Regions from separate parts of the Nonomuraea salmonea genome, predicted to be linked through region 2. Evidence: riboswitches for the same ligand, from Rfam matches in the RefSeq annotation. Region 2 holds a riboswitch; each other region holds the start of a gene.
What was found. A riboswitch is a leader RNA that binds a small molecule or an ion and turns the genes downstream of it on or off. The one in region 2 is predicted to bind thiamine pyrophosphate.

Region 1 (7,423 bases), on a different contig from region 2:
CGAAGGCATCAAGACCAGCGCCCAGGCCGCGCTGTGGGGCGGCACCGCGGGGCAGGCGTTCGACGTCTGCTACCACCGCTCCTGCGACACCACGGCCAACATCAACGACACCGCGCTGAACAGGAACGCCGACGCCATCGCCTACGCCGTGTGGACCGTCGCCACCGCCGTACCGCCGGTCGTGGTCTGGCAGGACACGTTCGAGACGGCCACGGGCTGGACGGCGAACCCGAACGGCACCGACACCGCCGCCACCGGGCTCTGGGAACGCGGCGACCCGCAGGCCACCACCTCAAGCGGCGCCAAGCAGCTCGGCACCACGGTCAGCGGCACGAACGACCTCGTGACCGGCCGCCTGGCGGGCTCGTCGGCGGGCGACCACGACATCGACGGCGGCGTCACCTCGATCCAGTCACCGCCGATCACGCTCCCCTCGGCAGGCCCCCTGAACCTGTCCTTGTCGTACTACTTGGCGCACGGCTCGAACTCCTCCAGCGCCGACTACCTGCGCGTCCGCGTCGTCGGCAGCACCACGACGACCGTGCTCGACCAGCCCGGCGCCGCCACCAACCGCAACGGCGCCTGGACCACCGCGTCGGCGAGCTTGAACGCCTACGCGGGCCAGACCGTCCGCATCCTCATCGACGCCGCCGACGCCTCAGGCGCCTCCCTCGTGGAGGCCGGCGTGGACGACGTCACCATCACCCGCTGACCGCGACCGGGGCGAGACTGCTCTCGCCCCGGCGAAGCGGGCTACGGGGCGGGCTACGGGGCGGTGCGTGGCGGTGCGTGGCGGGATGCCGCGCACGTCGAAGGCCAAGCGAGCCGTCGAGCGCCCTCCGCGCCGGTGAAGACTGCCGCCGGCCGGGATGCCGGCCGCGCCGCCAGCGGCGAGGGCGGCCCGGCGCCGCGGGCGGCTAATCGACGCGGCGGGCGCGGGCGCGGCGCTTGCCCTCGTGCATCGCCTGCACACGCGCCACCGGGATCGTGTGCCCCTCCTCGACGAGGTCGGCGGGCAGCGCCTGCGGCGCCGGCATGTACTCGGCCCACGGGTCGCCCTCACCCAGCCGCTCGACAGCGGTGCGGATGGTGAACTCGCCAGGCCGGACGCCGTCGAGCTCGTCCCACGCCACGGGGAACGAGACGGGCACGCCGGGCCGGATCCGCGGGCTGTAGGCGGCCGCCACCGTCGCGCCGCCCGCCCGCGTGGAGTCGAGGAACACCTTGCCCTCGCGGTCCTCCCTGATGAACGCGGTGGTGGCCAGCGAAGGGTCCAGCCGCTCGGCGCGGGCGGCCAGCGCCCGGGTGGCGGCGGCCAGGTCGTCCATCGCGGTGCCCGGCACCACGGGCACGAACACGTGCAACCCCTTGGCCCCGCTGGTCTTGACGGCCCCGGCCAGCCCGCAGTCGGCGAGCGCCTGCCTGACGAGGTGCGCGCCCCGGACGGCCGGCGCGAAGGAGTCATGCTCGGGCGGGTCGAGGTCGAGCACCATGTGCGTGGGGTGCTCACCGGCGTAGAGCGCCGGGTGGTATTCGACGGCCCGCTGGTTGGCGAACCAGAGCAGCGTCCTGCGGTCGTCGCACAGCGCGTACGTGACCTGCCGCCGCGAGGAGTCCGCCCACACGGTCACCGACCGCACCCAGTCGGGAGCGTATTTGGGCAGGTTCTTCTGCATGAACGGCTCCTGCCCTGGGCGTACCCGGATGACCGAGAGCGGCCGGTCGCGCAGCACGGGCACCATCCGGCCCGCGACCGCGTCGAGGTAGTCGACCAGGTCCCGCTTCGTGGCGTCGGCGCCGTCGAAGAGGGGCTGGTCGAGGTTGGTCAGGGAGACCCCGTCGCGCGTCTCGTCAGCGGCCACCCGCCCTACGATGCCCACACTCGAACGTGTGGTCAACAACCCGGCCTGTTAGAGTGAGCCGTTGACGCGGGGTGCCCGGAAAGCCGGGCTGAGATCACACCCGTCGAACCTGATCTAGTTCGCACTAGCGAAGGGACGTCATGGCAGCGAACGCCGTACCCAAGGTCCTGACCATCGCGGGCACCGACCCGAGTGGCGGGGCCGGCATCCAGGGCGACCTCAAGACCTTCTCCGCGCTCGGCGCGTACGGCATGACGGTCGTCACCGCGCTCGTGGCGCAGACCACGACGGGCGTGACCGGCATCCACGAGGTGCCGGCCGCGTTCGTGGCCCAGCAGCTCGACACCCTGCTCACCGACGTGCCCGCCGACGCCGTGAAGATCGGCATGCTGGGCGACGCCGACCTGATCAAGGCGGTGGCGGCGGCGCTCGACACGTACCGGCCGCCTCATGTCGTGCTCGACCCCGTCATGGTCGCCAAGAGCGGCGACCGGCTGCTGCCCGCCGACGCGGTGAGCGAGCTGCGCCGCACGCTGCTGCCGCGCGCCGACCTCATCACCCCCAATCTGCCCGAGGCGGCCGACCTGCTCGGCGAGCCGCAGGCGAGCGGGCTGCCCGAGATGCACGCGCAGGCGGCCAGGCTGCGCGCGCTCGGCGCCCGGCAGGTGCTGCTCAAGGGCGGCCACCTCGACGGCGACACCTGCGTCGATGTGCTGGCCACCCCCGAGGGCACGATCGAGCTGGCCGCGCCGCGGGTGCCGACGCGCAACACCCATGGCACGGGCTGCACGCTGTCCTCGGCGATCGCGGCGCTGCGGCCCCGCCACGACGACTGGCCGAGTGCGGTGCGCGCCGCGAAGGACTACCTGACGCAGGCGTTGCGCGCCGCCGACTCGCTGGGGGTCGGCCACGGCCACGGCCCCGTCCACCACTTCCACAACGCCTGGTAACCCCGCCCCCTTCTTCGCGAAAGAGACGCGATGTTCTGCGATGACATCTGGCAGCGCACGTCCGAGCTGATGCGCGCCATCCACGAGCACCCCTTCGTGACGGCACTCGGCGACGGCTCGCTCGACCGTGAGACGTTCGCCTTCTACATGGTGCAGGACGCCCGCTACCTCGAGGCGTTCTCGAAGGCGCTGGCGGCCGCCTCCGTCCGCGCCGACGACTCCGACGAGGCGGCGTTCTGGGCCATGAGCGCGCACACCGCGCTGGTCGCCGAGCGCGAGCTGCACTCCGGCTACATCGAGGAGCTGGGCGCGGCCGTCAAGGGCATCGTGACCTCGCCGACGTGCCTGGCGTACTCGTCGTTCCTGCAGGCCACGGCCCTGTCGGCACCCTACCCGGTGATCGCGGCGGCGGTGCTGCCGTGCTTCTGGATCTACCAGGACGTCGGCACCGCGCTGCTCGCCAAGGCCGGCGACGACCCCGCGCACCCGTACGCGAAGTGGATCTCCACCTACTCCGACCCCGGGTTCGCCGCCTCCGTCGAGCGGGCCAAGGCCATCACCGACCGGCTCGCCGCCGCCTCCCTCCCTGACACCCGTGAGGCGATGGCGCAGGCGTACGGGCGGGCGGCGGCGTACGAGTGGATGTTCTGGGACAGCGCGTGGCGGCGCGAGGGCTGGCCCACGGCCGCCTGGCTCGCCCCCTGACCGTCACGGCGACTTCGCCATCAGCTCCTTCTCCTCGCGGGTGGCGATGAGCCCCGACGGCGCCACGATCGTGGACTCCTGGAACGGCGCCTCCGTGTCGGGCAGCGGCTCGCGCAGCCGGATCGCCTTGATCCAGATGCGGGCGGCGTCGATGAGGACCACGATGATCAGCACGGCGAAGAGCGCGGCCAGCACGCCGTCCACGGTCGAGTTGATGACGATCTGCCGCATCGCGTCCTCCGTCCTGGCGGGCGCGAGCAGCTCGCCCTGGTCGAGCGCGGCCTGGTAGCGGTCGCGCTGGGCGAAGAAGCCGAGCTTCGGGTCGGCGGAGAACACCTTCTGCCAGCTCGCGGTGAGCGTGACGGCGACGTCCCAGGCCAGCGGGACGCCCGTCACCCACGCCCACTTGAGCCGGCCGCTCTTGATCAGCAGCGTGGTGGCCACGGTGAGCGCGACGGCGGCGAGCAGCTGGTTCGCGATGCCGAACAGCGGGAAGAGCTGGTTGATGCCGCCGAGCGGGTCGTTGACGCCCTGGTAGAGGAAGTAGCCCCAGGCCGCCACCACGACGGCGCTGGTCGCGACGAGCCCGGGCCACCAGCTCACCCGGGAGATCGGCTTCCACAGGTTGCCGATCGTGTCCTGGAGCATGAACCGGCCCACCCGCGTGCCCGCGTCCACGGTGGTGAGGATGAACAGCGCCTCGAACATGATCGCGAAGTGGTACCAGAAAGCCTGGAGCCCCGCGCCGCCGAGGAAGCCGGAGAAGATCTGCGAGATGCCCACGGCCAGGGTGGGCGCGCCGCCCGTCCGCGCTATCAGCGTCTCCTCCTGCACGGCCGCCGCCGCGGCCTGCAACTGCTCGGGAGTGATGACGAAGCCCATGTTCGTGACGGCCTCGGCGGCGCTCTGCACGGTCGCGCCGACGACGCCGGCCGGTGAGTTCATCGCGAAGTAGAGGCCGGGGCTCAGCACGCAGGCCGCGGTGATCGCCATGACCGCCACGAACGACTCCATGAGCATGGAGCCGTAGCCGATCATCCTGACCTGCGTCTCCTTCTGGATCATCTTCGGGGTCGTGCCGGACGAGATCAGCGCGTGGAAGCCGGACAGCGCGCCGCAGGCGATGATGATGAACACGAACGGGAACAACGACCCGGCGAAGACCGGCCCCTCGCCGTTGAAGGCGAAGTCGGTGAACGCGGTGGTCCGCAGCGGCGGCATGGTGACCGCGATGCCGACCGCGATCAGCACGATCGTGCCGATCTTCATGAACGTCGACAGGTAGTCGCGCGGCGCGAGCAGCATCCAGACGGGCAGGACGGCGGCGACGAATCCGTACGCGATGAGCCACAGCGCCAGCGCCGACGGGCTGAGCGTGAAGAACGGCGCCCAGCTCGAGTCCTGGACCCAGCCGCCCGCCATGATGGCGAGGATCAGCAGCACGACCCCGATGACCGTCGTCTCGACGACCCGGCCCGGCCTGATCACCCGCAGGTAGAAGCCCATGAACAGGGCGATCGGGATGGTCATCGCGATGGAGAAGACGCCCCACGGCGACTGGGCGAGCGCGTTCACCACGACCAGCGCCAGCACCGCGAGCAGGATGATCATGATGGCGAAGACCGCGATCAGCGCCGCCGCGCCGCCCACCGGGCCGATCTCCTCGCGGGCCATCTGCCCGAGGCTCCTGCCGTTGCGCCGCATGGAGAAGAACAGCACCACCATGTCCTGCACGGCCCCGGCGAAGATCACCCCCGCGATGATCCAGATCGTGCCGGGCAGGTAACCCATCTGCGCGGCCAGCACGGGACCGACCAGCGGCCCCGCCCCCGCGATGGCGGCGAAGTGGTGGCCGAACAGGATGCGCCGGTCGGTCGGGTGGTAGTCGATGCCGTTGTCGAGCCGCTCGGCGGGGGTTGCCCTGCGGTCGTCGGCCCGCAGCACCTTGCGGACGATGAAGCGGGCGTAGAAGCGGTAGGCGATCGCGTACGAGCCGAGCGCGGCGCACAGCAGCCAGACCGCGTTGACGTTCTCGCCTCTGGACAGGGCGAGCACCGCCCAGCCGACGGCCCCGACGAGGGCCACCGCCGTCCAGATGATGATGGAACGCAGCTTCACCGGTTACCTCCCATGTGTCTGGCGACGGACAGGATCAGTCGTGAGCCGGGTTGTGTGCGGGACGTCCCAGGCAGCAGCGCAGCCCGGCGTCCGGCAGCAGGTCGGTGGTGAAGCGCCGCCAGCGCCACAGCGGGCGGCAGTCGATGGTGACGGGCAGCTCGGCGAGGTGCACCCAGGCCGTCGGGTGGGCGTACACGAGACCGGTCGGGCCGAGCTCGCGCGCCCGGCGCGGCAACCTGCTGCGCCGCAGCGGCCTGACCGAGAACTCGCCCGCGTCCGCGCAGCACAGACCGGTGACGTGCCAGTCGAAGAAGACCACTTCGTCGCCGCGCAGGGCGTCACGGGCGGCGGGGGTGAGCGTGACACGGGACATCCGTGGCTCCTGGTGAACAGGCAGCTCAAATCAACGTCGGCCTTACCCTGCGGTTGCTCTGTTGAAACGCTTCAGCGGCTCACGAAACGATCACGTGAGCGATCGGCACGGCTTATCCGGAAATTTCGCCTCATTTACACCATGGACAACAAACGGTCACATAGGTACGTTCGCTAGCGAAGCGATGACAACGCTGTCATTCCTGGTCTCCCCCCGACGAGGAGCAGTGAACGCCATGGTCTCCCGACGTGAATTCCTCCTGGCGAACGGCACGGTCCTCGCGGCCGGCGCGCTCGGCCTGAGCCTGCCCGCCGCCCGCGCGGCTGCCTCCGCCTCCGCCCCCTTATTGCCCGGCTTCGGCCGCCCCACCCGGCTCGACTACGCCGACATCGCCACCCTGCACGGCGACGACCAGCTCCTCCTGACCACCCTTCAGGGAGTCGTCAACCGCCGCCGCCCCCGGCTGTACTTCAACTACAACGAGGAGGGCTACGACGAGCGCTGGCTGTCCAGCACCGGCGCCGCCGTCACCCGCCACGACCGCCCGCTCGACCTCGTCGCCCGCTACCGCGGCGAGGTGCGCGGCGCGATCCTGCATGACCCCGGCGTCCCCGACTCGGTGAACGTCGCCACCACCCTGGCCGGCCTGGAGAACGCCGTCGCCGCCACCGCCGAGCAGGCCCAGGAGCACCGGCTCAAGGTCATCACGGACCTGCGCGGCCGCTTCGACCCCGACGACGTGCTCGCCACCTACCGCTGGCAGCTCGACACCCTCTGGCCCCGCTGCACCCACACCCTGCTCAGCGGCCTGCCGCCGACCAGGACCGTGTCCGTCGAGAACGTCCAGTGGCGCGAGGTCGCCAGGGAGACCGAGCGCATCAGGGACACCTCCAACCGCGAGGTGCGCACCTTCGACCTCAGCCAGGAGCTGTCCGGCGAGGAAGGCGTCTTCCTGCGCTTCCAGGACTCACTCGGCGACGACGGCTGGGGCGCCTCCGTCGGCTCCTTGGTCGTCAAGGCCGACGGCAACCAGATCGCCGCCTTCACGCCCGGCACCGACGCCGAGGCGCCGTACCTCTTCGACGGCGTCAACTCGGCCGTCGGCGCCGAGTCCAACCGCTTCGCCGACGGCGGCGGCTACTTCATCTACCGCTTCACCCCGCCGACCGGCACCCGCGAGCTGCTCGTCGAGGTGGACCTGTGGAACCAGTACCTGGTCACCGCCACCACCACCGCGCCCACCCGGGTCGAGCCGTTCCCCTACTTCCGCGACTACACCGTGGCCAGCCGGGCCATGGTCTTCTGGCTGCCGCCGTCCGGCGAGACCGGCAAGCTGCTCGACGAGATCTTGAGCAAGGTCAAGCCGACGACCCCGTACGCCGGCTGGTTCTCCAACGACGTGGCCGGTGAGTGGG
Region 2 (7,423 bases):
CGATGCCCAGCCGCCGCACCGCCGCCGGGTCGTCCTTGACCGCCTCGAAGCGGGCCGCCACGTCGGGCGGGAACGGCGCCCCCGACAACTGCTCGGAGCGGGCGATGGTGCTCATCTGGGTGACCGGCATGATGCACGGGATGATCGGCGTGTCACATCCCCTGGCCGCCACCCGGTCGCGCAGCCGCAGGTAGTCGTCGGCCTGGAAGAACATCTGCGTGATCGCGTAGTCGGCGCCCGCCTGGCACTTACGGACGAAGTATTCGGTGTCGGACTCGATGGACGGCGAGCGCGGATGCTTGTAGGGGAAGGCCGCCACGCCCACGCAGAAGTCGCCGGACTGCCGGATCAGCCGCACGAGGTCCTCGGCGTAGACGACGCCCTCGGGGTGGGGCACCCAGTCGGCGGTGGGGTCGCCGGGCGGGTCACCGCGTACGGCGAGGATGTTGCGCACGCCGGCGTCGGCGAAGCGGCCGACGAGGTGGCGCAGCTCGCGCACGGAGTGATTGACGGCCGTGAAGTGGGCGACCGGGGTGAGGGTGGTGTCGTGGGCGATGCGCTCGACGATGTCGACCGTGCGGTCGCGGGTGGAGCCGCCCGCGCCGTAGGTCACCGAGACGAACGTGGGCCGCAGCGACTCGAGCTCCCTGATCGCGCGCCACAGCTGCCGCTCGCCCTCGTCGGTCTTGGGCGGGAAGAACTCGAACGAGAACGACCGGGCACCGGAGGCCAGCATGTCGCGGACCGTGGGGACGCGATCGGGCCGGATGGAGGGTCGACCAAGAGCCATGCCGACAAGGCTACCCCGACAACCTCCGCGCGCACCGGCCAGAGCGGCACCTGGAGATCGAAGCCGAGATCGAAGCCCGCTCCCCCGGCCACTAGTCTCAAGGCATGACCACTGACGCCGCCGGCATGGAGATCCTGCGCGCCCAGGTGGAGCGCGCGCTCGCCGAGTTCGTCCAACGGAAGCTCCCCGCCGGGGGCGAGCCCGAGTTCGCGCCGTTGCGCACGGCCGCCGACGCGTTGCTGTCGGGAGGCAAGCGGCTGCGGCCCGCGTTCTGCTACTGGGGGTGGCGGGGCGCAGGGGGCACCGACGTGCCCGCCGTCTTCACCGCCGCCGCCTCCCTTGAGCTGCTGCAGGCCAGCGCGCTGGTGCACGACGACGTGATGGACAAGAGCGACCTGCGCAGGGGCATGCCGTCGGCGCACCGCCGCTTCCAGGCGATGCACGAGGAGGCGGGCTGGCACGGCTCGTCCGGGCAGTTCGGCGAGGGCGCGGCGATCCTGCTGGGCAACCTGCTGCTGCTCTGGTCGGGCGAGATGTGGCGGACGTCCGGGCTGCCGCGCGAGGCGCTGGACGCGGCCCGGCCCGTCCACGACCACATGCGCAGCGAGCTGATGTGCGGCCAATACCTCGACCTGCTGGAGCAGGCCACCGGGGAGAACACGTTCGACTCGGCGCTGCGCGTGGCGCTGTTCAAGAGCGGCAGATATTCGGTGGAGCAACCGCTGCGGCTCGGCCTGGTGCTCGCCGCCCGCGAGGAGGCGCCGTGGATGGACGAGCTGTGCACCGGCTACGGCCAGCGCGTCGGCATCGCCTTCCAGCTGCGCGACGACATCCTGGGCGTCTTCGGCGACCCGGCGCGGACGGGCAAGCCGGCCGGTGACGACCTGCGCGAGGGCAAGCGCACGATGCTCGTGGCCCGCACCCTCGCCGCCGCCTCCCCCGCCGCCGCGGCCACCGTACGCCGGCTGCTCGGCGACCCCGGCCTGGACGAGGAGGGTGTGGCGGAGCTGCGCGGCATCATCGAGGGCACCGGGGCGCTGCAGGAGTGCGAGGACCTCATCTCCGGCTATCTCGGCCAGGCGCTGGCCACGCTCGACGCGGCGCCGGTCACGCCTGAGGCGCGCGAGGCGCTGACCGAGCTGGCGATCGCGGCGACGTCCCGCAAGACCTGACCCCGCCGGGTCCGCGGATAAGCCGAGCCCGCGGATAAGCCGAGTCCGCGGATAAGGAGGCGCCCGCGCGGGGAAGCGCGGGCGCCTCGCAGGCTCAGCGGGCCGGCCCCGCGGCCAGCCGCTTGGCGAACTCGGCGGCGGCCGCGCCCGGGTCGTCGGCGTCGGTGATCGCGCGGACGACCACCACGCGGCTCACGCCGTACGCCATCACCTCGTCGAGGTTGCCCAGGTCGATGCCGCCGATGCCGAACCACGGCCGCGAGGTGCCGAGCGCCGCCGCGTGCCGCAGCAGCGGCGGCCCAGGCGCCGGGCGGCCCGGCTTGGTCGGCGTCGGCCAGATCGGGCCGCAGCAGAAGTAGTCGACGCCCTCCTCCACGGCCGCGGCGGACGCCTCGGCTGCGGAGTGGGTGGACCGTCCGATGACGACGTCGTCGCCGAGTATCTCTCGCGCGACAGTCAAGGGAAGGTCGTCCTGCCCCAGGTGGAGCACGTCGGGCCGGGCGGCGTAAGCGATGTCCGCCCGGTCGTTGACAGCGAGCAGTTTTCCGTGCCGGTCACAGGCGTCGCGGAAGACGTCGAGGAGGGCGAGTTCTTCGCGTGCCTCCAGGCCCTTCTCCCGCAGCTGGATGATGTCCACACCGCCGGCCAGCACCGCGTCGAGGAACTCCGCCAGATCGCCGCGGTCGCGGCGGCCGTCTGTGCAGAGATAGAGGCGGGCTTCAGAAAGCGAGGGCTTGGGCACGCCGCTTGACCTCTGTGTGACGGCCCGCCCTGATCGCCTCGATGGGCGAGCCTGGCAGTGACTCGTCGGGGGTGAAGAGCCAGCGCAGCGCCTCGACGTCGTCGTAGCCGGCGTCCTGGAGCACGGTGAGCGTGCCTGGCAGGCCCTTCATCACGTCCTTTCCGTCGAGGAACACCGCGGGCACCTGTGGCCCGCCGCTGCCACGGCGCACGCCGAGCAGCTTGTGGTCCTTCAGGAGTTGCTTGGCCCGCCCGATCGAGAGATCGAGGCGTGAGGCCACTTCGGGGAGGGTGAGCCACTCGTCGACGAGCTGGTCGGTCTCCCGGTCGATCTGTGCAACAGAAAGCGTCACGAAACCACAACTACCACATGCCGTCCTTGCTCAAACAACACAATCTCGTAGGGCCACTTGTGGATCTACCAGGCGTTCCGTGTCCAGCCGGTGACCCGCCTCGATGATGCGCCGGCCCTGCACGAGATCGCGCGGCCGGTCCACGGCCAGCACCGCGGCAAGCCTATCGTCCGCCGTGAGCCAGACGGCCGCCCACTTGCCCTCGGGCTCGCCCCGGTGCACGATCCGCTCGCCCGACGCGTGGTGGCCGGCGTATTGGAGCATGTGGCCGAACTGCTCCGACCAGAAGTACGGCACCGGGTCGTAGACCGCCTCCTCCCCCATCAGCGTCGCGGCGGCGACCTCGGGGGCGTTGATCGCGGTGTCCCAGTGCTCGACCCTGAGGCGGGCGCCCCAGCGGCGCGACCACCAGGCGGCGCAGTCGCCCACCGCGACCACGCCGGGCAGCGAGGTGCGCAGGTGCTCGTCGGTGACGACGCCGTTGTGCAGGTCGATGTCGGCGTCGGCCAGCCACTCGACGGCCGGGCGCACGCCGATGCCGGTGACGACGACGTGGGACTCGACGAACTCGCCGCCCACCAGGCGGACGCCGCCCTCGTCGACCGACTCGACCATGGTGCCGAGGCGCAGGTCGATGCCGTCGTACCAGGGGATCGTGCGGGCGCCGAGCTCCGTGCCAATCGCGCTGGCGAGCGGGGCCTGGGCGGCCTCGATGACCGTCACCGCGCAGCCCGCGCGGCGGGCCGCCGTCGCCACCTCGGCGCCGATCCAGCCCGCGCCGATGACCGTGACCCGCGCGCCCGGGACGAGCATCACGCGCAGCTCGTGGGCGTCGTCGAGGGTGCGCAGGACGTGCTGAGGGCCGTCGCCCGGCAGCCTGATCGGGTCGGCGCCGGTCGCGATGACCAGGCCGTCGTAGTCGAGCTCGCCCTCGGTGGTCTCCACGACGCCCGCGCGCAGCGACTTCGCCGCGACCCCTGGACGGAAGTCGACCTGGAGCCGCTCGAGGTCGGTGTCGATGAAGCTGGTGTCGGCGTCGCCCTTGAGCACCGCCTTCGACAGCGGCGGGCGGTCGTAGGGGCGATGGCGCTCCTGGCCCAGCAGCGTCAGGCGACCGGCATAGCCGCGCCCGCGCAGGGCCTCCACCGTGCGCACTCCCGACAGTCCCGCTCCCACCACCACGACATGCTCCACGGTCATGACCATAACGGGGGCGGTGCGTGGACCCGGCACCGAGGCCGTAGGCTGTGGACGGAAGGACGCGCGGGAGTCCGGCCGTGACCGGGCTGAGAGGAAGGCTGCAGCGGGCCTTCGACCGCAAGACACCTGATCCGGATCATGCCGGCGAAGGGAGCGGATCATGGATGTGATCGTGGGCGGCGGGGTCGTCGGGCTGTCCGTGGCCTGGCGGCTGGCGCGCGAGGGGCGGCCGGTCACCGTCGTCGACCCGGCACCCGCCTCCGGGGCCTCCCACGCGGCCGCCGGGATGCTGGCGCCGGTCAGCGAGGTCACCTACACCGAGGCGCCGCTGCTGCGGCTGGGCGTCGCGGCCCTGCGCCGCTGGCCCGCCTTCGCCAGCGCCCTGGCCGAGGACGCCGCCCTTCCACCCGCTGGGCCCGAAGAGGTGGGCGGGCTGGATCTGCGGGCCGAGGGGACGCTGGACGTGGCGTTCGGGGCCGATGACATGGCGGCGCTCGATGAGCTGGCCGCGTTCATGGAGAAGCTGGACCTGCCGGTCGAGCGGCTGACCGGGCGCGAGTGCCGGCGGCTTGAGCCGATGCTGGCCCCGTCGGTGCGCGGCGGGCTGCTGGCGCCGGGCGACGCGTGGGTGAACCCGCGCCGGGTGACGGCGGCGCTGCTGGCCGCCCTGGAGCGGCGCGGCGTCAATGTCGTGCGGGCCCGCGTGAGCGAGCTGGTCCGCACGGACGGCGCCGTCACCGGTGTCCGCCTCGCCGAGCCGCCCGCCGTACCCGATGAAGGCCGCGGTTCCGCACCCCTCGCCGCCACGGGCGGACGAGCCGGAGGTGAGGTGCTGGCGGCCGGGCGGGTGGTGCTGGCGGCCGGGGCGTGGAGCGGTGAGCTGGCGGAGGTGCCGGTGCGGCCGGTCAAGGGCCAGATCATGCGCCTGCGCTCGCCGCAGCCGCTGCTCACCCGCTGCGTACGCGGCACCGTCCACGGCTCGCCGGTCTACCTCGTCCCCCGGGGCGACGGCGAGCTGGTGGTCGGCGCCACCCAGGAGGAGCTGGGCTACGACACGAGGGTGACCGCGGGCGGCCTGTACGAGCTGCTGCGCGACGCCAGGGAGCTGGTGCCCGGCGTCACCGAGCTGGAGGTCGCCGACGTGGTGGCGGGGCTGCGTCCCGGCACGCCCGACAACCTGCCGGTGATCGGTCCCGGCAGGACGCCGGGGCTGACGTACGCGACGGGACACCACCGGGGCGGGGTGCTGATGGCCCCGCTGACGGCGGCCATCCTGATGGGCGAGGAGAGCGAGCTGGCGGCCCTGTGCTCGCCGGGGAGGTTTCAGGAAATTTCATGATTATTACCATCAACGGGTCCGCGCACGAGCTGGCCGACGGCACCACCGTGGCGCAGGCCGTGCGTACGCTGACGACGGCCACCACCGGAGTGGCCGTGGCCGTGAACGACGAGGTGGTCACCCGCGGCGCCTGGGAGACGACGGCGCTCAGCGACCGTGACCGCGTGGAGGTGCTGACGGCGGTGCAAGGTGGATGAGCTGATCATCGCCGGCGAGAAGTTCTCCTCCCGGCTCATCATGGGCACCGGCGGCGCCCCTTCGCTGGAGGTGCTGGACCAGGCGCTGGCGGCGTCCGGCACCGAGCTGACCACGGTGGCGATGCGGCGGCTCGACCCCGCGGCCCGGGGTTCGGTGCTCGACGTGCTGCGTGCGCGCGGCATCAAGGTGCTGCCCAACACGGCGGGCTGCTTCACCGCGGGCGACGCCGTGCTGACGGCCCGGCTGGCCAGGGAGGCCCTGGGCACGAACTGGGTCAAGCTCGAAGTGATCGCCGACGAGCGCACGCTGCTGCCCGACCCGATCGAGACGTTCGACGCGGCGGAGCGGCTGGTGGCCGACGGGTTCGTGGTGCTGCCGTACATCGGGGACGACCCGGCGCTGGCCCGGCGGCTGGAGCAGGCCGGGTGCGCGGCCGTGATGCCGCTCGGCGCGCCGATCGGCTCGGGGCTCGGCATCCGCAACCCGCACAACATCGAGCTGATCGTGGAGGCCGCGTCCGTCCCGGTGATCCTCGACGCGGGCATCGGTACGGCGAGTGACGCCGCGCTGGCGATGGAGCTGGGCTGCGACGCCGTGCTGCTGGCCACGGCCGTGACGCGGGCGCAGCGGCCCGACCTGATGGCGGCGGCCATGAAGGGCGCGGTGGTGGCCGGGCGGCTGGCGGCACAGGCGGGCCGCATCCCGCGCCGCCGCTACGCCGAGGCCTCCTCACCGATGACCCCCTGAGCCGCCCGCCCGGCCTCGTGAACGGACGCCGACGAAGCCTCCACCGGAGAGTGGGCGTCTGAGCCGTGACCAGAACCGGGCGGCGGAGGCCCGGCCCCTGGTCCCGACCGGCGGGAGCGGCATCGACGGCACCATGCGCCCCGGCGACACGCCGGGGCCACTGCCGCATCGCCGTGACACACGGGACGAGAACGTCTCCGCATCGGTTTCGGGCGCTAGGGCCATGCCGGTGGCAAAACGCCCGTAAACTCAGCGGGGTGGACACGACGACTGCGGACCCCCTGGTCGGGCGGCTCCTCGATGGGCGTTACCGCATCGAGGGCCGGATCGCCCGGGGCGGTATGGCGACCGTCTACCTCGCGCTGGACGTCCGGCTCGACCGGACCGTCGCGCTGAAGGTCATGCACCGCTCGCTCGCCGAGGACCCGGCGTTCGTCAGGAGGTTCATCGGCGAGGCGAAGTCGGTCGCCAGCCTGTCGCACCCCAACGTGGTGCACGTCTTCGACCAGGGCACCGACAACGACGTCGTCTACCTGTCGATGGAATACGTCCCTGGCCGCACCCTGCGCGACATCCTGCGCGAGCGCGGCCGGCTGCCGGCCCGTGAGGCGCTGGAGATCCTCATCCCGGTGCTGGCCGCCCTGGGCGCGGCCCACCAGGCCGGCATGGTGCACCGCGACGTCAAGCCGGAGAATGTCCTGATGACCGACGACGGCCGGGTCAAGGTCGTCGACTTCGGCCTGGCCAGGGCGATCGAGGCGACCAACCAGACCCGCACCGGCGTGCTGATCGGCACGATCGGCTACATGGCGCCCGAGCAGGTGATGACCGGCGCCGCCGACGTGCGCAGCGACGTCTACGCCGCCGGCATCATGCTGTTCGA
Region 3 (7,423 bases), on a different contig from region 2:
CTCCCCGTTCCCTGTGCCCCCCGCGGGAACACTCCCCGGTACGACCGAAATGCCCCGTTACTCGATCCCAGAAACCGCATCTCGATCACAGCTTGTACACATTGGAAGATAGATCAGCGCAACCGTGACCACCTCGTTACCGCATCGGTGTGTCGGATCCGATAGTGGAAGAGCCCCTCAATACGAGCCGCATTCTGGTGCCTCCTCCTGGTCGCGAATGAGCGCTGACATCTCCTCCCTGTGCCCTGGCGAGACTGCGGACGATGTAGAGACCGAGCCCCACTCCACCAAACCGTCTCCGGTCGCCGCTGTCCACCTGGACGAAGCGTTCAAAAACCCGCTCACGGTCAGGCGGGGCGATTCCGACTCCCTCGTCGTCCACGACGACGACCACGTTGTCGTCCTCCGGCCAGGCCGCCACGCTGATCAGCCCGCCCTTGGGCGAGTACTTGAACGCGTTCTCCAGCAGCTGCCCGAGCAGGATGTCGGTGGCCAGCGCGTCGCCCAGCACGTACGGCAGCCCTTCGGGCACGTCCACCTCGACCCGGTGCCGGTCCGACAGCTCGGGCAGCCCCAGCGTGGCCGCCACGATGCGCTCCCCCAGGTCGAACTCCTCGATGCGCACCTTGAGCTCGTCGGCGCCGGCCCGCGCGCCGAGCAGCAGGTGGTCCATGAGCACGCCCAGCGACCTCGCGCGCTCGGCGATCGTGTGCACGGCCGAGCGGCGCGCGGGGTCGCTCATGTCGTCCCAGCGCGAGTCGAGCGTGCTGGCGAAGCCCCGCACGATGGTGATCGGCGTGCGCAGCTCGTGGCTGGTCGTGGCGAGGAACAGGTCCTTGGCCTCCTCCAGCTCCTTGGCGGCGGTCACGTCGCGGAAGTCGACGACCACCTCGCCGGTCTCCTCGATCTGCGCGCTCACCACGTCGAGCCAGCGCCCGTTGTCGAGCTGGAAGGTGCCCTTCTCGCCGGCCTTGGGCAGCGGGAATGGCGGCGGGCCGCCGATCACGGACTCGGCGGGCAGCGCGGTCAGCTCGGCGGCGGCCGGGTTCCAGCGCACCACGAGGCCGTCCTGGTCGAGCACGGCGATGCCGTCGGCGCTGGCGTCGAACACGGCCCGCTCGTGCGCCCGCTGCCGCACCGCCTCCTGGTAGGCGACCGCGTTGCCGACCGCGATGCCGGCGTGCCCGGCCAGCAGCTCCAGCAGCTCCAGCTCCAGGTGTCCTGGGTTGCGGCGGGCGAACAGGGCATAGAGAGCGCCGTACGGCCGCCCGCCCACCGCGGCGAGCCCCAGCGCGATCGTGTGCAGGCCCTTGAGCTTGGCCCACACCAGGTCGTCGAGCCCGTGGGACTCCAGCATCACGGTCTTGCCGGTGCGTAAGAGCTTGTCCACCAGGCTCGTCCGCAGGTCGGTGGTGGTGCCCCTGATCGCCTCCGGCAGCTCGTACGTGCTGACCAGCCGCAGCCGCTCGCCTTCGATGAGCACGAACCCGCCCGCGTCCGCCCCGGTCAGCTCGGTCAGGCTGGCCGAGATGCGGTCGAGCACGGCCGACAGCTCAAGGTCGGAGTTGATGTCCCCCACGACGTCGGTGAGGCGGGCGACCAGCCGGGCGCGGCGCGCCATGCGGTGCTCGGCCATCTCGTCGGCCCTGGCCGGGTGGTAGGCGCACACGTAACCGGCGACGGCGCTGCCGAGGCGCAGGGCGCTGATGTCCACCCGCAGGTCGAGCACCCGGCCGTCGGCGTGGAGGCGCTTGGTGCGCAGCGACACGGGCTCTCCCGTACGTACGCGCTCCAGCACCGCGTTGTGCTCGGCGCCCAGCTCGTCCGGCACGATCGGGGCCCGGCGGCCGAGCAGCTCGTCGGCGCTCCAGCCGAACATGCGCTCGGCGGCGGCGTTCCACACCAGCACGCTCTGGTCGCGGTCGAGCGCCACGATGGCGTTGGGCGAGCTGGCGAGCGCCGCACGAGCGATCTCATCGTCACTACCGGCCCATTCGTCCCCCACTACTCCATAGTGCACGTGGCGCGGTGGGTGCGTCGGGCGATCCGTCCGATACGCTGCGGTCACGGTGATTCCCGGCAGGTGGGAGGGTGAGGGGTATGTCGAGCAACGATCTCGATGCCCTGCTGCGGGTGACCTCCAGCACCTATCGGGGTGAGACACCACCCGACATCGCGTTCGGCACCTACGACGGCGCGGTGGGCAGGATGGTGCTGGCGGTGACCGGCAAAGGCATCGCGGCGTGCAGCTTCGAGGCGGAAAACGACGTGTTCGAGCTGATCACCCGGCACGTGGGGCGGTTCATCGGGCCCGACGCGCGGCGGCTCGACCCGGTGCGCAGAGAGCTCGACGCTTACTTCTCGGGGCGGCTGCGGACGTTCGCCACGCCGGTCGACCTGACGCTGGCGACGCCGTTCGCCCGTACGGTGCTGCAGAAGACCATGGCGGTCCCCTACGGCACGACCACGACGCTGGAGGAGATCGGCGAGAGCATCGGCAGGCCGCGCGCGCTGCGGGCGATCGGCAACGCGCTGGCCTCCAACCCAGTCTGCGTGATCGTGCCCTGCCACCGGGTCCTGCGCGAGGACGGCGGGCTCGGCGACTACGCCGGCGGCGCCGCCGCCAAGCAGCACCTGCTCAACGTCGAGCAGCGCGCGACCGCTGGATGAGCCCGATGAGCAGCGTCACCAGCGCCGCCACCAAGGCGCCGCCGAGCGCGCCGTTCATCCACGACTGACGCACGAAGCCGAGCGCCTCGCGCACGCCCGTCCAGAGCGCGTCCCACTGCGGGAAGGTCGGCGTCGAGGTGGTCAGCCAGTACGCGGCGAAGCCCAGCGCCCAGGGCACCAGCATCGACCAGCGCGACGGTGCGTCCTCGGCGGTGTTCCAGCCCTCGCCGCGGCGCAGCACGAAGTAGTCGACCGCGAGCACCGCGAACATCGGCACGAACACGGCGCCGATCACGCCGAGGAACACGCCGTAGGAGTTGACGTCCGCGAAGAGCGCGATCACGACCGTCACCACGCCGATGGCGGTCGAGAGGATCCGGCGGTCCACCCGCGGCATCAGGTTCTGCAGCGACATGGTGGTGGAGTAGACGTTGGCGAAGGACTGGTCGGTCTCGCGCAGCACCAGGATGCCGAAGAACAGCGCGCCCAGCGGCACCGCCACGAACGGCGTGAACACCGACGTCGCGTCGGCCAGCACGCCGTCGGCGCCCGCCAGGGCCACCGCGTAGACGCCGAGCCCCAGGCAGGCCACCTGGGCCAGCGTGTAGCCGCCGACCACGCCGGTGAACGCGGCGCGTCCCGACCGCGAGTGGCGGGCGAAGTCGGCCGCCATCGGCACCCACGACACCGACAGCGCGATCACGTAGTCGACGGCGGCGGGGAAGGCCGTCCAGCTCCCGCCCTCGGGTGAGGGGGCCTCGCGCAGGAAGAACACCGCGAACCAGACCATCGCCACGATGACGCCGACGGTGACGTAGCGGCGCAGCAGCCGGATCGAGCCGAGCGGCCAGACGGTCAGCGCCGCCGTCAGGACGCCCGCGACGAGCACCCACACCTGGTACGGCACCGACGGGAAGATCGCGCCGGCCCCCTTGGCGATCACCCACAGCTCGAAGGCGCCCCAGCCGATCATCTGGATGATGTTCAGCAAGGTCGGGACGTAGGAGATCCTGGCCCCGAACAGCCCGCGCAGCAGCACCATGGCCGGCTTGCCGGTGCGCGTGCCCGGGATGGCCGACAGGCCCACCATGGCGGTGCCGATCAGGCTGCCCACCACGGTGGCGACCAGCGCCGCCGCGAGGGTGAGCGGCGCATTGCCCAGCGGGTCGAGCAGCAGCAGCGCTCCGGAGAAGCCGAGGAGGCTGACCCCGAGGTTGGCCCAGAGCGCGCCCTGATCGAGCACGCCCAGGGTCTTGGGCGCCTCGCCTTCGAGGGTCAGCGGAACTTCTTCGACGCCGTGCGACATCGCACACTCCCTACGCCGGCATTACCCGGACAGGTTCAGGCGGTCGGCAGCGGATGCATTGCTGCCCTCTCAGCCCGGCGACCCCGAGCTCCCGCGACGATCTGTAGTTTGCGCCCTTATCTTGCCTTAGAGAGGGTCAAATCGCCATAGTGGGCGACTTACGCCACAAAAGGCTCCTGGCCCGTCTCGCTGACCATCGGCTTCTGCGCGGCCTCCCACGACTGCATGCCGCCGCCGACGTTGACCGCCTCGCGTCCGAGCTGGTTGAGCCACGCGGCGACCTGCAGCGACCGGCCGCCCACCCGGCAGACGACATAGACCGTGCGGTCGCCGGGGACCTCCTCCACCCGGCCCTGGATCTGCGTCATGGGGATGTGGACGGCCTGCGGCGCGTGGCCCGCCAGCCATTCGTCCTGCTCGCGGACGTCGAGCAGGTAAGCGTCTGCGGGCACGGCACTGGCCTCGATCTCAGGAACGGTCATGACTCCATCATGGCGTGCCCGAAGCCGTGCACCGGACGCCCGCACCTACTTGAGCAGCTTGGACAGGCGGCGGTCGGCCAGCGGCTTGCCGCCGGTCTGGCAGGTCGGGCAGTACTGCAGCGAGGAGTCGGCGAACGAGACCTCCCTGATCGTGTCGCCGCACACGTCGCACGGCTGCCCCGCACGGTTGTGCACCCGCAGCCCCGACTTCTTCTCCGCCTTGAGATCCTTGGCCGCGAGCCCGTGCGCGCGCTCGACCGCGTCGCGCAGCGTGGTCACGATGGCCTCGTGCAGGTCGGCGAGCTGCGCGTCGGTCAACGTCGCGGCGATCTTGAAGGGCGACATCTTGGCGGCGTGCAGCACCTCGTCGGAGTAGGCGTTGCCGATGCCGGCGATCACCTTCTGGTCGCGCAGCAGGCCCTTGATCTGGGTGCGCTTGCCGCCCACGATGCGCTTGAGCGCCTCGACGGTGAACGATTCGGCCATCGGGTCGGGGCCGAGGGCGGCGATGCCGGGCACCTCGTCCGGATTTTTCGTGACATAGACGGCGAGGCGCTTCTGCGTCCCCGCCTCCGTCAGCTCGAACCCGGGCGCCAGCCCCTCGTCGTCGGGCGCCAGCCGCACGCGTACGGCCAGCGGCCCCTTCCCCGGCCGCACCGGCTTGGCCCCCGACAGGTCGTCGCGCCAGCGCAGCCACCCGGCGCGGGCCAGGTGGATGATCAGATGCAGCCCGTCGCAGTCGAGGTCGAGGAACTTGCCGTGCCTGCTCACACCGGTGACGGTCAGCCCGCCGAGCGAGGTGACGGGTGGGTCGAACGTCTTGAGCGCCTGGATGGCCACCACGTCGATCCCCGCGATCGCGCGGCCCACGGCCCGCTCACGCAGGAAGTGGGTGAGCGACTCGACTTCGGGAAGTTCGGGCATGCCCCCAGAGTACGGCCCGCACGGAACTGTCCCCAGAACGGGAGCCATCGGGTCGTTAGGGTCAAGTGCATGACCGTGACGATCGCAGAAGAGCTCCTCCTCCTGGCACTCAGCGAGGACAAGGGCAAGCTCCTCATCAACGCGGCCACGCTCGACCTGGCGCTCTCCGGCGGCATCCTGGCCGAGCTGGCGTTGGCCGGCCGCGTCACCAAGGACGGCAAGAAGCTGGCCGTCGCCACGCCCGACCCGGTCGGCGACCGGGAGCTGGACGCCGCGCTGGAACGCATCGCGAACGACAAGGCGCGCACCCCGGAGTGGTGGGTGCGCAAGCTGCAGACGGACGACCTGCGCGACCGCCTGCTCACCCGCCTGGCCAACACCGGCGTGCTGGCCAGAGAGCGCACCAAGGCGCTCGGCATCTTCACGGTCACCCGCTGGCCCGAGCTGGACTCCGCCGTCGAGGCCGACATCAGGGAGCGGATGACGGCCGTGCTCGCAGGCGCCACCCCCGACCCCCGCACGACCGCCCTGATCGCGCTGGCCAAGGCGGCCGGGCTCGACCGCAAGGCGTTCCCCGACGCCGGCAAGGCCCGCGTCAAGGAGCTCGCCAAGGGCGACTGGGTGGCGGACGCGGTGGCCCGCGCCATCGCCGACATGAACGCCGCCGTCGTGGTCACCACCGTGACGTGAGGCCCGTCAGCCGGCGTCCACGACGTCCTTGGGCACCGGCTTGTCCTCCTTCAGCGCGTTGAACAGCGCGAGCGCCTTCGTCCTGTCCCACTTCACCGCGTCACCGCTGGCCACGCGCTCGGTGCCGCCGAACGGCACCACCGTCGTCACCGGGCTGTCGCCCATGGCGAGCCCCAGCGACAGCATGTTGAACGCCCCGGTGCTCGAGTCGACCTCGACCGCGTCGGTGGCGCTCGCGGCCAGCGGGATCGCGGTGAACGGGTTGAGCAGCACCCCGGGGCTCGCCGCCTTCTTCACGACCGCGCTGAGGAACTGCCGCTGCCGCTTGGTCCGCTCGAAGTCGGGCAGCGCGCCGCCCTTGCGGGTGCGTACGTAGCCGAGCGCCTGTGAGCCGGTGAGCACCTGGGTGCCCTTCTTCAGCTTGAGCCCTGCCTTGGGGTCGTTGACGGCGGCCCGTACGTTGATCTCGACCCCGCCCACGGCGTCCACGATGTCCACGAACCCGGCGAAGCCGATCTCCATGTAGTGGTCGATGTGCACGCCGGTGGCGTTCTCGACCGTGCGGACGAGCAGCTTGGGCCCGCCGAAGGCGTAGGCGGAGTTGAGCTTGTCGCGCCCCCTGCCCGGGATGGTGATCGCGGAGTCGCGCGGCAGGCTGACCAGCGTGGGCGCGTCGCTCCCCTCGGGGATGTGCAGCAGCATCATCGAGTCCGTACGCTGCCCCGCGGCCCGCCCGGTGGCGAGCTTCTTCCGCTGAGCGGCGGTCAGACCCTTGCGGCTGTCTGAGCCGACGAGCAGCCAGTTGGTGCCAGGCGTGTCGGCGGGCCGCCCCTCGTACTCGTCGAGCACCCCTTCGATGCCCGTCAGCCGCGAGTTGACCCAGAAGAACAACCCCACCCCGGCGACGAGCAGCAGCACCAGGAACCCGGCGGTGATCGACAGGATCGCCTTGCCGGAGATCTTCTTACGCGGCCCCTTGGGCGGCCCCTTGGGAGGCCGCGGCTCGGCGGGACCACCGGACCGCGAGCGAAGCGGCCTGACCGGGCTCTCGCCGGCCCGCTCGCGCCCGTAGACCCTGGAGGACCCCCTGCGCGGCGGAGCCTCCGCAGGGCCCTCTGGGGCGGCGGTGGGAAGCTTCTGGGTGGGCGCCCCCGCCGCAGGCACGGGGCCCTGCCCTCCTGGCGGCGTTGGCCCTCCGGGCGGGATCCGGTGCGCGGGCGCTCCTCCAGAGCGCAGGCCGTCACCGGGCCGCGGTGGCAGCGGGCGGCCGTCGCCTGGCGAGCGGTAAGCCCGCGTCCGGTCGTCCTCAGACACTTCGCCTTCTTCCCCTCGGTTTGTCATAAACGCTACG
Region 4 (7,423 bases), on a different contig from region 2:
TGGGGGTCGGGGTGCCCGCGAGCGCCTCGACCAGGGCCGGGTACCACTTGTCGGACATCTTCTGGTCACCGGCCGCGTTCGGGTGCACGCCGTCGTAGGTGTCGGTGGCGGTGTTGAAGCCCGTCCACTGGTCGACCACGGTGATCGGCGACTGGCCGGTGGAGGTCGCGGCGGCCCAGGCGGGGATGGCGTCGTTGAGGGCCACGGTGCGCCGGCCGCAGTCGGGGCAGGTGGCCGGGTTCATCGGGATGATCTCAGCGACCAGGATCCGCATGTTCGGGTTGCTCGCCCGCATCTGGTTCACCAGCGTGGTGAACGCGCCGAGGATCGTCGCGGGCGCGATGTTGCTCCACACGTCGTTGGTGCCCAGGTGCATGAGCACGACGTCGGGCCGGGTGGCCGCGAGCCAGCCGGGCAGCATGTTCTGGTTCGCGATGTTGGTGGCGAGATAGCCGCCGTGGCCTTCGTTGTCGCCGTCGTGCGCCACCCCGCAGCCCTGCGGCGGCAGCGTGCCGACGAAGTCGATGTTCGTGTGGCCGGTGCTCTGCAGCCGGTTCCACAGCATCGCCCGCCAGCAGCCGGGGGAGCCGGTGATCGAGTCGCCGAGCGGCATGATGCGTACGGCCGCCGCCTCGGCCGGCGTCGTCGCGAACAGCACGGCCGCGATCACGGTCACCATCCCCGCCAGCACGGCGCCGATTGCGCGCATCGTCCGATCTCCCGTCGTCAGCCTGCGCAGATCGTAAGGAGCGGCAGGCGGAACGGGGAAGCTGAAGGTCAGGACCGCGGGCATGAGCTGCGGGGACGCATGTAACTTTCAGGCGGCGGCGCGTACCACCGCCAGCGGGCAGGGCGCATGGTGCAGCATGGCCTGGCTGATGGATCCGATGAGCATGCCGGCGAGCTGTCCGCGCCCGCGCGAGCCCACCACCAGCAGCTCGGCCCCGGCCGCCGCCTCCTTCAGCACGTCCACAGGATGTCCGTGCACGATCTCGGCGACGGCCTCGACGCGGGGATGCCGGGCGCGGTACGGCGACAGCGCCTCGTGCAGCGCCCGCAGGTGGCCCTGCTCGCTCTCGGGGTCGGCCGGCCCGAAGCCGCCCGGCTGGGGCCAGGCCCACGCCTGGACCACCCGCAGCCGCGCCCCGCGCAGCTCGGCCTCGGCGAAGGCGAACTCCAGGGCCTGCTCGGCGCACTCGGACAGGTCGGTGCCCGCCACCACCTCGCCGGGCGTGGCGGGGCGGTCGCGGACGAGGACGACGTTCGTCTCGGCGTGCGCGACGACCCCGTACGCGACCGAGCCGACCAGCAGCCCGCGCACGCCGCCGATGCCGCTGCTGCCGACGACCAGCAGCTCGGCGTCGGCGGCGGCCTTGAGCAGGGCCGCGCGGGGATCGCCGGGGAGCAGGACGGTCTCCACACGCACCTGGGGCCGCTCGCGCAGCGCGCGGTCCTTGGCGGAGGTGAGCACGGTGCGCGCTTCCTCGCGCATCCACCGCGCCACCTCGGCGTAACGGACGGGCTGGTCCTCCTCGCACACCCACTTGGGCACGACGTGCGCGACGGTCAGCGGAACCTGGCGCAGCACGGCCTCGGTGGCGGCCCAGCCGGCCGCCTCCAGGCCGGCACGGGAGCCGTCCACACCTACGATGATCAACTCGGCTCCTCAGGACGCGGTGTAGCACTCCACCTCGGCGCGGCGGAACGACAGTCCCACGGCCTCGGAGTCGCGGACGCACGCGCGCTCCGCCTTGCTGAGCTTGAGCGTGCCGCAGACGGTCACGCCGGAGTAGGTACGGCAGTCGAGCGACGGATCGGTACGGCCGACGCGATAGAGCTCTCTGACGTTCTTGCGGCACTTGGCCTTACCGGTATCGGAGTAGCGGCACTGGGCCAGCAGGGTGTCGAACTGCTCCTGGCTGACCTCGTGCTGTTGCATGCCGTCCCCGGCGGCGGCGGTGGCGCCGGATGCGGCCATCACGACGAGTAGTCCTGCGACAGCGGCGATTCTCATCATGTTTCCCCTGATGGGGTCCGTACCGCTGAGAAGCCCCGCCAAACCTTTTCGCCCTGGTTTGGGATCCAGCCCCGCGTGGGTACGATCACCGCCGTCCAACGCGGGAGCCCGGTGGAGACCGGGCTGAGAGGACGGCTGCCAGCCGCCGACCGCCAGAACCTGCTCCGGGTAATGCCGGCGAAGGGAGTTTGCGCGATGACTGACGCGCGCTTTTCCAAGATCTACAGCGGCGAGCTGCGGGTGCCGATGCGGCAGGTGAACCTGTCGAACGGCACGGCGGTGACGCTGTACGACACCTCGGGCCCGTACACCGACCCCTCCTACGAGCCCGACCTGCGGCGGGGCCTGCCGCGCCGCCGGGCCGAGTGGATCGAGGAGCGGCGGGCCGCCGGGCACCCGGTCACCCAGGTCGGCTGCGCGCGGCGCGGGCTGGTGACCAAGGAGATGGAGTTCGTCGCGGTCCGCGAGGGCGTCTCGCCGGAGTTCGTACGGGACGAGGTCGCGGCCGGCCGGGCCATCATCCCCGCGAACGTCAACCACCCCGAGACCGAGCCCATGATCATCGGCCGCAACTTCCTCGTGAAGATCAACGCCAACATCGGCAACTCCGCGGTCACCTCCTCCATCGAGGAGGAGGTCGAGAAGATGACCTGGGCCACCCGCTGGGGCGCCGACACGATCATGGACCTGTCCACCGGCGACGACATCCACGAGACCCGCGAGTGGATCCTGCGCAACTCCCCGGTCCCGGTCGGCACCGTGCCGATCTACCAGGCGCTGGAGAAGGTCAAGGGCCGGCCGGATGAGCTGTCGTGGGAGGTCTTCCGCGACACCCTGATCGAGCAGTGCGAGCAGGGCGTGGACTACGTGACCGTGCACGCGGGCGTGCGGCTCGCGCACGTGCCGCTCACCGTGCGCCGCAAGACCGGCATCGTCTCGCGCGGCGGCTCGATCATGGCCGCCTGGTGCCTCGCGCACCACCGCGAGAGCTTCCTGTACGAGAACTTCGCCGAGATGTGCGAGATCCTGGCCCGCTACGACGTGTCGTTCTCGCTCGGCGACGGCCTGCGGCCCGGTTCGATCGCCGACGCCAACGACGAGGCCCAGTTCGCCGAGCTGCGCACGCTGGGCGAGCTGACCGTGATCGCGCGCGAGCACGACGTGCAGGTCATGATCGAGGGCCCTGGACACGTGCCCATGCACAAGATCAAGGAGAACGTCGACCTGCAGCGCGAGCTGTGCGACGACGCCCCCTTCTACACCCTCGGCCCGCTCGTCACCGACGTCGCGCCCGGCTACGACCACATCACCTCGGGCATCGGGGCCGCCATGATCGGCTGGTTCGGCACCGCCATGCTCTGCTACGTCACCCCCAAGGAGCACCTCGGCCTGCCGGACAAGGACGACGTGAAGACCGGCGTGATCACGTACAAGATCGCCGCGCACGCCGCCGACCTGGCCAAGGGGCACCCGAAGGCGCAGGAGTGGGACGACGCGCTGTCCGACGCGCGCTTCGAGTTCCGCTGGGAGGACCAGTTCGACCTCTCGCTCGACCCCGACACGGCCCGCGCCTTCCACGACGAGACGCTGCCCGCCGCGCCCGCCAAGACCGCGCACTTCTGCTCGATGTGCGGCCCCAAGTTCTGCTCGATGCGGATCAGCCACGACATCAGGCGGGCCGGTTTCGAGGAGAAGGCCGCCGAGTTCCGTCGCCTCGGCGGCACGATCTACGTGGAGTGACGCCACCAAGTGCCCAGGCCGCGGCTAGCCGGGGAGCGTCTCGCCGCCGATCGGGGCCAGCACCTCGCCCGTGTAGTACGAGGACAGCCGGTCGGAGGCGAAGAACACGTACGAGGGGGCGATCTCGTCCGGATGGGCGGGTCGCCCCATCGGCACCTGCTGGCCGAACTTCTCCACCTTCTCCTCCGGCATCGTGGCCGGGATGAGCGGCGTCCACACCGGGCCAGGCGCCACCGCGTTGACCCGGATGCCCCGCTCGACCAGGTTCTGGGCCATGGAGTAGGTGAAGGCGTTGATCGCGCCCTTCGTGGCGGCGTAGTCGATGAGCGACTTGTTGCCGCGCAGGCCGTTGATCGACGAGGTGTTGATGATGGCCGCGCCCTCGCGCAGGTGCGGGAGCGCGGCCTTCATGACGCGGAAGTAGCTGTGGATGTTGACGGCGAACGTGTGCTCCCACTGCTCGTCGTCCAGCTCCTCGAGGCCGCTCACCGGCTGCTGGTAGGCCACGTTGTTGACCAGCACGTCCAGGCCGCCCAGCTCGGAGACGGCCTGCTCGACGACCGACGCGCAGTGCGCCCGGTCGGCCAGGTCGCCGGGCAGAGTCACGCAGCGCCGCCCGGTCTCCTCGACCAGCTTGCGGGTGTGCGCGGCGTCCTCGTGCTCGCTCAGGTACGCGATCGCGACGTCCGCGCCCTCCTTGGCGAACGCCACGGCGACCGCCCGGCCGATGCCCGAGTCGCCGCCCGTGATCAGGGCCTTCTTGCCGGCGAGCAGGTCGCGGCCGACGTAGTCGCGCATCTCGTCGCGCGGCTCAGGGGCCATCTCGCCGGTGCTGCCCGGGTACGGCTGGTTCTGCGGTGGTGGTGTGTGCGACATGCCTTGCGGGCTGCCCGTGGTCAGGTGGGGCTAACGCCCGTCATCGGACGAACCCCTCCGACCTGAGCCAGTCGCGGGCCACCAGCGCGGGCATGCCGCCGTCCACGTCCACCTGCGCGTTCAGGTCCCGCATGACGTCGTCGGTCAGCTTCGCGCTGATCGGCGCGAAGATCTTCGCGATCTCCGGGTGCGCGTCGGCGAGCTGCCTGCGCATCGTCACCGCCGCGTTGTACTGCGGGAAGAAGTGCCGGTCGTCCTCCAGCAGCACCAGGTCCAGCGCCTTGACCCGGCCGTCGGTGGTGGTCATCATGCCGAGCGTGCACTGGCCGCTGGCCACCGAGTTGTAGAGCACGCCGACCGACACCCTGCGCACGTTCGCCCTCGGCACCTCCTCGCCGTACGTCAGGCCGTAGCCCTTGAGCATGCCGAGGAAGCCGTCGTCGCGGCCGAACGTCTCGTGGTCCACGCAGAACGTGCGCTGCGCCACCGGCACCTCGGGGATGTCGGAGATCTTCGACAGGCCCCACTTCTCGGCCGACGCCCGCGTGACGCCGATGGCGTAGCTGTTGTTCAGCGGGGCGGGCGGCAGCCACACGATGCCGTTCTCGCGCAGGTCGAGGTCGCGTACGGCCTCGTACTGCGCCTCCGCGCCCTGGACGGGCTTCTGCTGCCCCAGGTAGGTGATCCAGCCGGTGCCGGTGTACTCCCACATCAGGTCGGTGCCGCCGCGGATGAGCGAGGCGCGGGCGTTCACGCTGCCCTGGACGTTCGTCCTGTCCTCCACGTCCGCGCCCGCCGCGGTGAGGGCGAGCACGGCGATCTTGCCGAGCACGAGCTGCTCGGTGAACTCCTTGGACGTCACCCGTACGCGCTGCCCTTCGAGCCCGGGCACCGGGCGGATGCCGCCCGGCTCCACCGGCGGCACGAACGACGACGCCGGCCGCAGCCCGCAGGCCACGACGCAGACCATGACCGCAACGGCCGCCAGGAACGCCCTCATGAGAGCCCCTTCGGCGACAGCAGCCGCTGCGCCAGGCCCGCCGCCCAGTCGATGAGCAGCGCCAGCACCGCGATCAGCACGCAGCCGGTGACCAGGATCAGGCTGCGCTGCGTGCTCACCCCCGCGGTGATCAGGTCGCCCAGGCCGCCCGAGCCGATGAACGCCGCGATGCCCGCCGTGCCCACGTTCAGCACCAGCGTCGTACGGATGCCCGACAGGATCACCGGCACCGCCATCGGCAGCTCGACCTTGAACAGCACCCCTGACGCCGACATGCCGATGCCGCGCCCCGCGTCCACCAGGCGCGGGTCCACCTGCTCCAGGCCCACCATCGTGTTGCGCAGCGTCGGCAGCAGGCTGTAGGCGAACAGCGCCGCCACCGCCGTCCAGAACCCGATCTGGAACACCACCGCGAGCAGCACCACCAGGCCCACCGCCGGGGTGGCCTGGCCCAGGTTCACCAGCGACAGCACCACCGGCGTGGCCCTGCGCAGCCCGCGCCTGGTCAGCAGCACGCCCAGCGGCAGCGCCACCAGCAGCACCAGCACGGTCGAGAAGAACACCAGCTGGATGTGCTCCCACGTGCGGCGCATCAGGAACGTCAGGTTGAGCGAGCCGCGCTCGATGCTGTCCAGCGGCGCGACCTGCGTATAAATGATCATCGCGGCGGCTATGGCGAGGTAGCACAGCGGAGGCAGGATCGCGTGCCACGACCGCCCGATGCGCGGCTCAGGAGTGGTCGCCTCCCTGTCGGCGGCGCTTCCGACCGTCATCGGGCACCGCTCCTGCGGTGGCGGCGCTCGCGTTCGCGCGCCTTGATCGTCTGGATCGCGCTCTGCACCGTGCTCAGCGACAGCGCCCCCGCGTACGAGCGCCGTCTGCCCTCCACCGGCACCACGTCGGTGTCGGCGTTGAGCAGCGCCTCCAGGGCGTCCTGCAAGGTCATGCGGTGGTGGATGGTGCCGGTGACCGGGTCGCCCGCCGTACCGACCGGGCCGGTGCGGCCTTCGAGGTCGGCCTGGCTCACCCAGCGCAGCGGGCGGCGCATCCCGTCGGTGATCAGCGCGTAGCCGCGGCCGTCGAGCTCGATCTCGCGCAGCAGCTCCGCGCAGTCGCGGTCCTCCGAGAAGTACGGCACCTGGTCCAGCTCGATGTCGCCCACCTTCGTCAGCCGCAGCAGGCGCATCGACGAGCCGGCGCCCAGGAACTGCTCGACGTAGTCGCTGGCCGGATTCGTGAGGATCTCGGCGGGGCGGGCGTACTGCACGATGTGGCCGGGCCGCTGCATGATCGCGATGTGGTCGCCGATCTTGAGCGCCTCGTCCACGTCGTGCGTGACGAAGACGATGGTCTTGGCCAGGTCGTCCTGGAGGCGGAGCAGCTCGTCCTGGAGGCGTTCGCGGGTGATGGGGTCGAGCGCGCCGAACGGCTCGTCCATCAGCAGCACCGGCGGGTCGGCGGCCAGCGCCCTGGCCACGCCCACGCGCTGCTGCTGGCCGCCCGACAGGCGGCGCGGATAGCTGTCGCGGAACGTCTCGGGCTCCAGCCCCACCAGCGTGAGCAGCTCGTCCACGCGCTCGGCGATGCGCGCGCGGTCCCAGCCGAGCATCTTCGGCACCTGGGCGATGTTCGCCGCCACCGTCATGTGGGGGAACAGGCCGGCCTGCTGGATCACGTACCCGATGTGGCGGCGCAGCCGGTCGGGGTCGATCTCGCGGGAGTTCTGGCCGTTGATGATGATGTCGCCCGAGGTGGGCTCGATCAGCCGGTTGATCATGCGCATCGTGGTC

Region 1: linked by a shared signal. The riboswitch ahead of thiD (bifunctional hydroxymethylpyrimidine kinase/phosphomethylpyrimidine kinase) and the one ahead of ACFFR3_RS15045 (FAD-dependent oxidoreductase) in region 2 are both predicted to bind thiamine pyrophosphate.
Region 3: linked by a shared signal. The riboswitch ahead of ACFFR3_RS36240 (purine-cytosine permease family protein) and the one ahead of ACFFR3_RS15045 (FAD-dependent oxidoreductase) in region 2 are both predicted to bind thiamine pyrophosphate.
Region 4: linked by a shared signal. The riboswitch ahead of thiC (phosphomethylpyrimidine synthase ThiC) and the one ahead of ACFFR3_RS15045 (FAD-dependent oxidoreductase) in region 2 are both predicted to bind thiamine pyrophosphate.

What each region holds. Positions count from the first base shown of each region.
Region 1 is NZ_JBHMCF010000025.1:160,344-167,766, forward strand. Features, by position in the region: gene ACFFR3_RS23470 (M28 family peptidase) at 1-712, shown strand, start outside; gene ACFFR3_RS23475 (DNA polymerase domain-containing protein) at 918-1,862, opposite strand; TPP riboswitch at 1,920-2,015, shown strand; gene thiD (bifunctional hydroxymethylpyrimidine kinase/phosphomethylpyrimidine kinase) at 2,003-2,812, shown strand; gene ACFFR3_RS23485 (TenA family protein) at 2,843-3,517, shown strand; gene ACFFR3_RS23490 (carbon starvation CstA family protein) at 3,521-5,635, opposite strand; gene ACFFR3_RS23495 (hypothetical protein) at 5,670-6,008, opposite strand; gene ACFFR3_RS23500 (GxGYxYP domain-containing protein) at 6,244-7,423, shown strand, end outside.
Region 2 is NZ_JBHMCF010000011.1:1,008,854-1,016,276, forward strand. Features, by position in the region: gene metF (methylenetetrahydrofolate reductase [NAD(P)H]) at 1-790, opposite strand, end outside; gene ACFFR3_RS15025 (polyprenyl synthetase family protein) at 895-1,962, shown strand; gene thiE (thiamine phosphate synthase) at 2,057-2,704, opposite strand; gene ACFFR3_RS15035 (Rv2175c family DNA-binding protein) at 2,682-3,056, opposite strand; gene ACFFR3_RS15040 (NAD(P)/FAD-dependent oxidoreductase) at 3,087-4,256, opposite strand; TPP riboswitch at 4,310-4,426, shown strand; gene ACFFR3_RS15045 (FAD-dependent oxidoreductase) at 4,417-5,595, shown strand; gene thiS (sulfur carrier protein ThiS) at 5,592-5,792, shown strand; gene ACFFR3_RS15055 (thiazole synthase) at 5,785-6,540, shown strand; gene pknB (Stk1 family PASTA domain-containing Ser/Thr kinase) at 6,798-7,423, shown strand, end outside.
Region 3 is NZ_JBHMCF010000040.1:254,051-261,473, forward strand. Features, by position in the region: gene ACFFR3_RS36230 (sensor histidine kinase) at 137-2,005, opposite strand; gene ACFFR3_RS36235 (methylated-DNA--[protein]-cysteine S-methyltransferase) at 2,101-2,670, shown strand; gene ACFFR3_RS36240 (purine-cytosine permease family protein) at 2,639-3,976, opposite strand; TPP riboswitch at 3,967-4,081, opposite strand; gene ACFFR3_RS36245 (rhodanese-like domain-containing protein) at 4,135-4,458, opposite strand; gene ACFFR3_RS36250 (Fpg/Nei family DNA glycosylase) at 4,504-5,382, opposite strand; gene ACFFR3_RS36255 (GOLPH3/VPS74 family protein) at 5,452-6,072, shown strand; gene ACFFR3_RS36260 (LCP family protein) at 6,079-7,236, opposite strand.
Region 4 is NZ_JBHMCF010000003.1:421,369-428,791, reverse strand. Features, by position in the region: gene ACFFR3_RS03220 (cellulose binding domain-containing protein) at 1-709, opposite strand, end outside; gene ACFFR3_RS03215 (universal stress protein) at 818-1,657, opposite strand; gene ACFFR3_RS03210 (hypothetical protein) at 1,667-2,017, opposite strand; TPP riboswitch at 2,108-2,220, shown strand; gene thiC (phosphomethylpyrimidine synthase ThiC) at 2,213-3,757, shown strand; gene ACFFR3_RS03200 (SDR family oxidoreductase) at 3,782-4,633, opposite strand; gene ACFFR3_RS03195 (glycine betaine ABC transporter substrate-binding protein) at 4,674-5,633, opposite strand; gene ACFFR3_RS03190 (ABC transporter permease) at 5,630-6,406, opposite strand; gene ACFFR3_RS03185 (ABC transporter ATP-binding protein) at 6,403-7,423, opposite strand, start outside.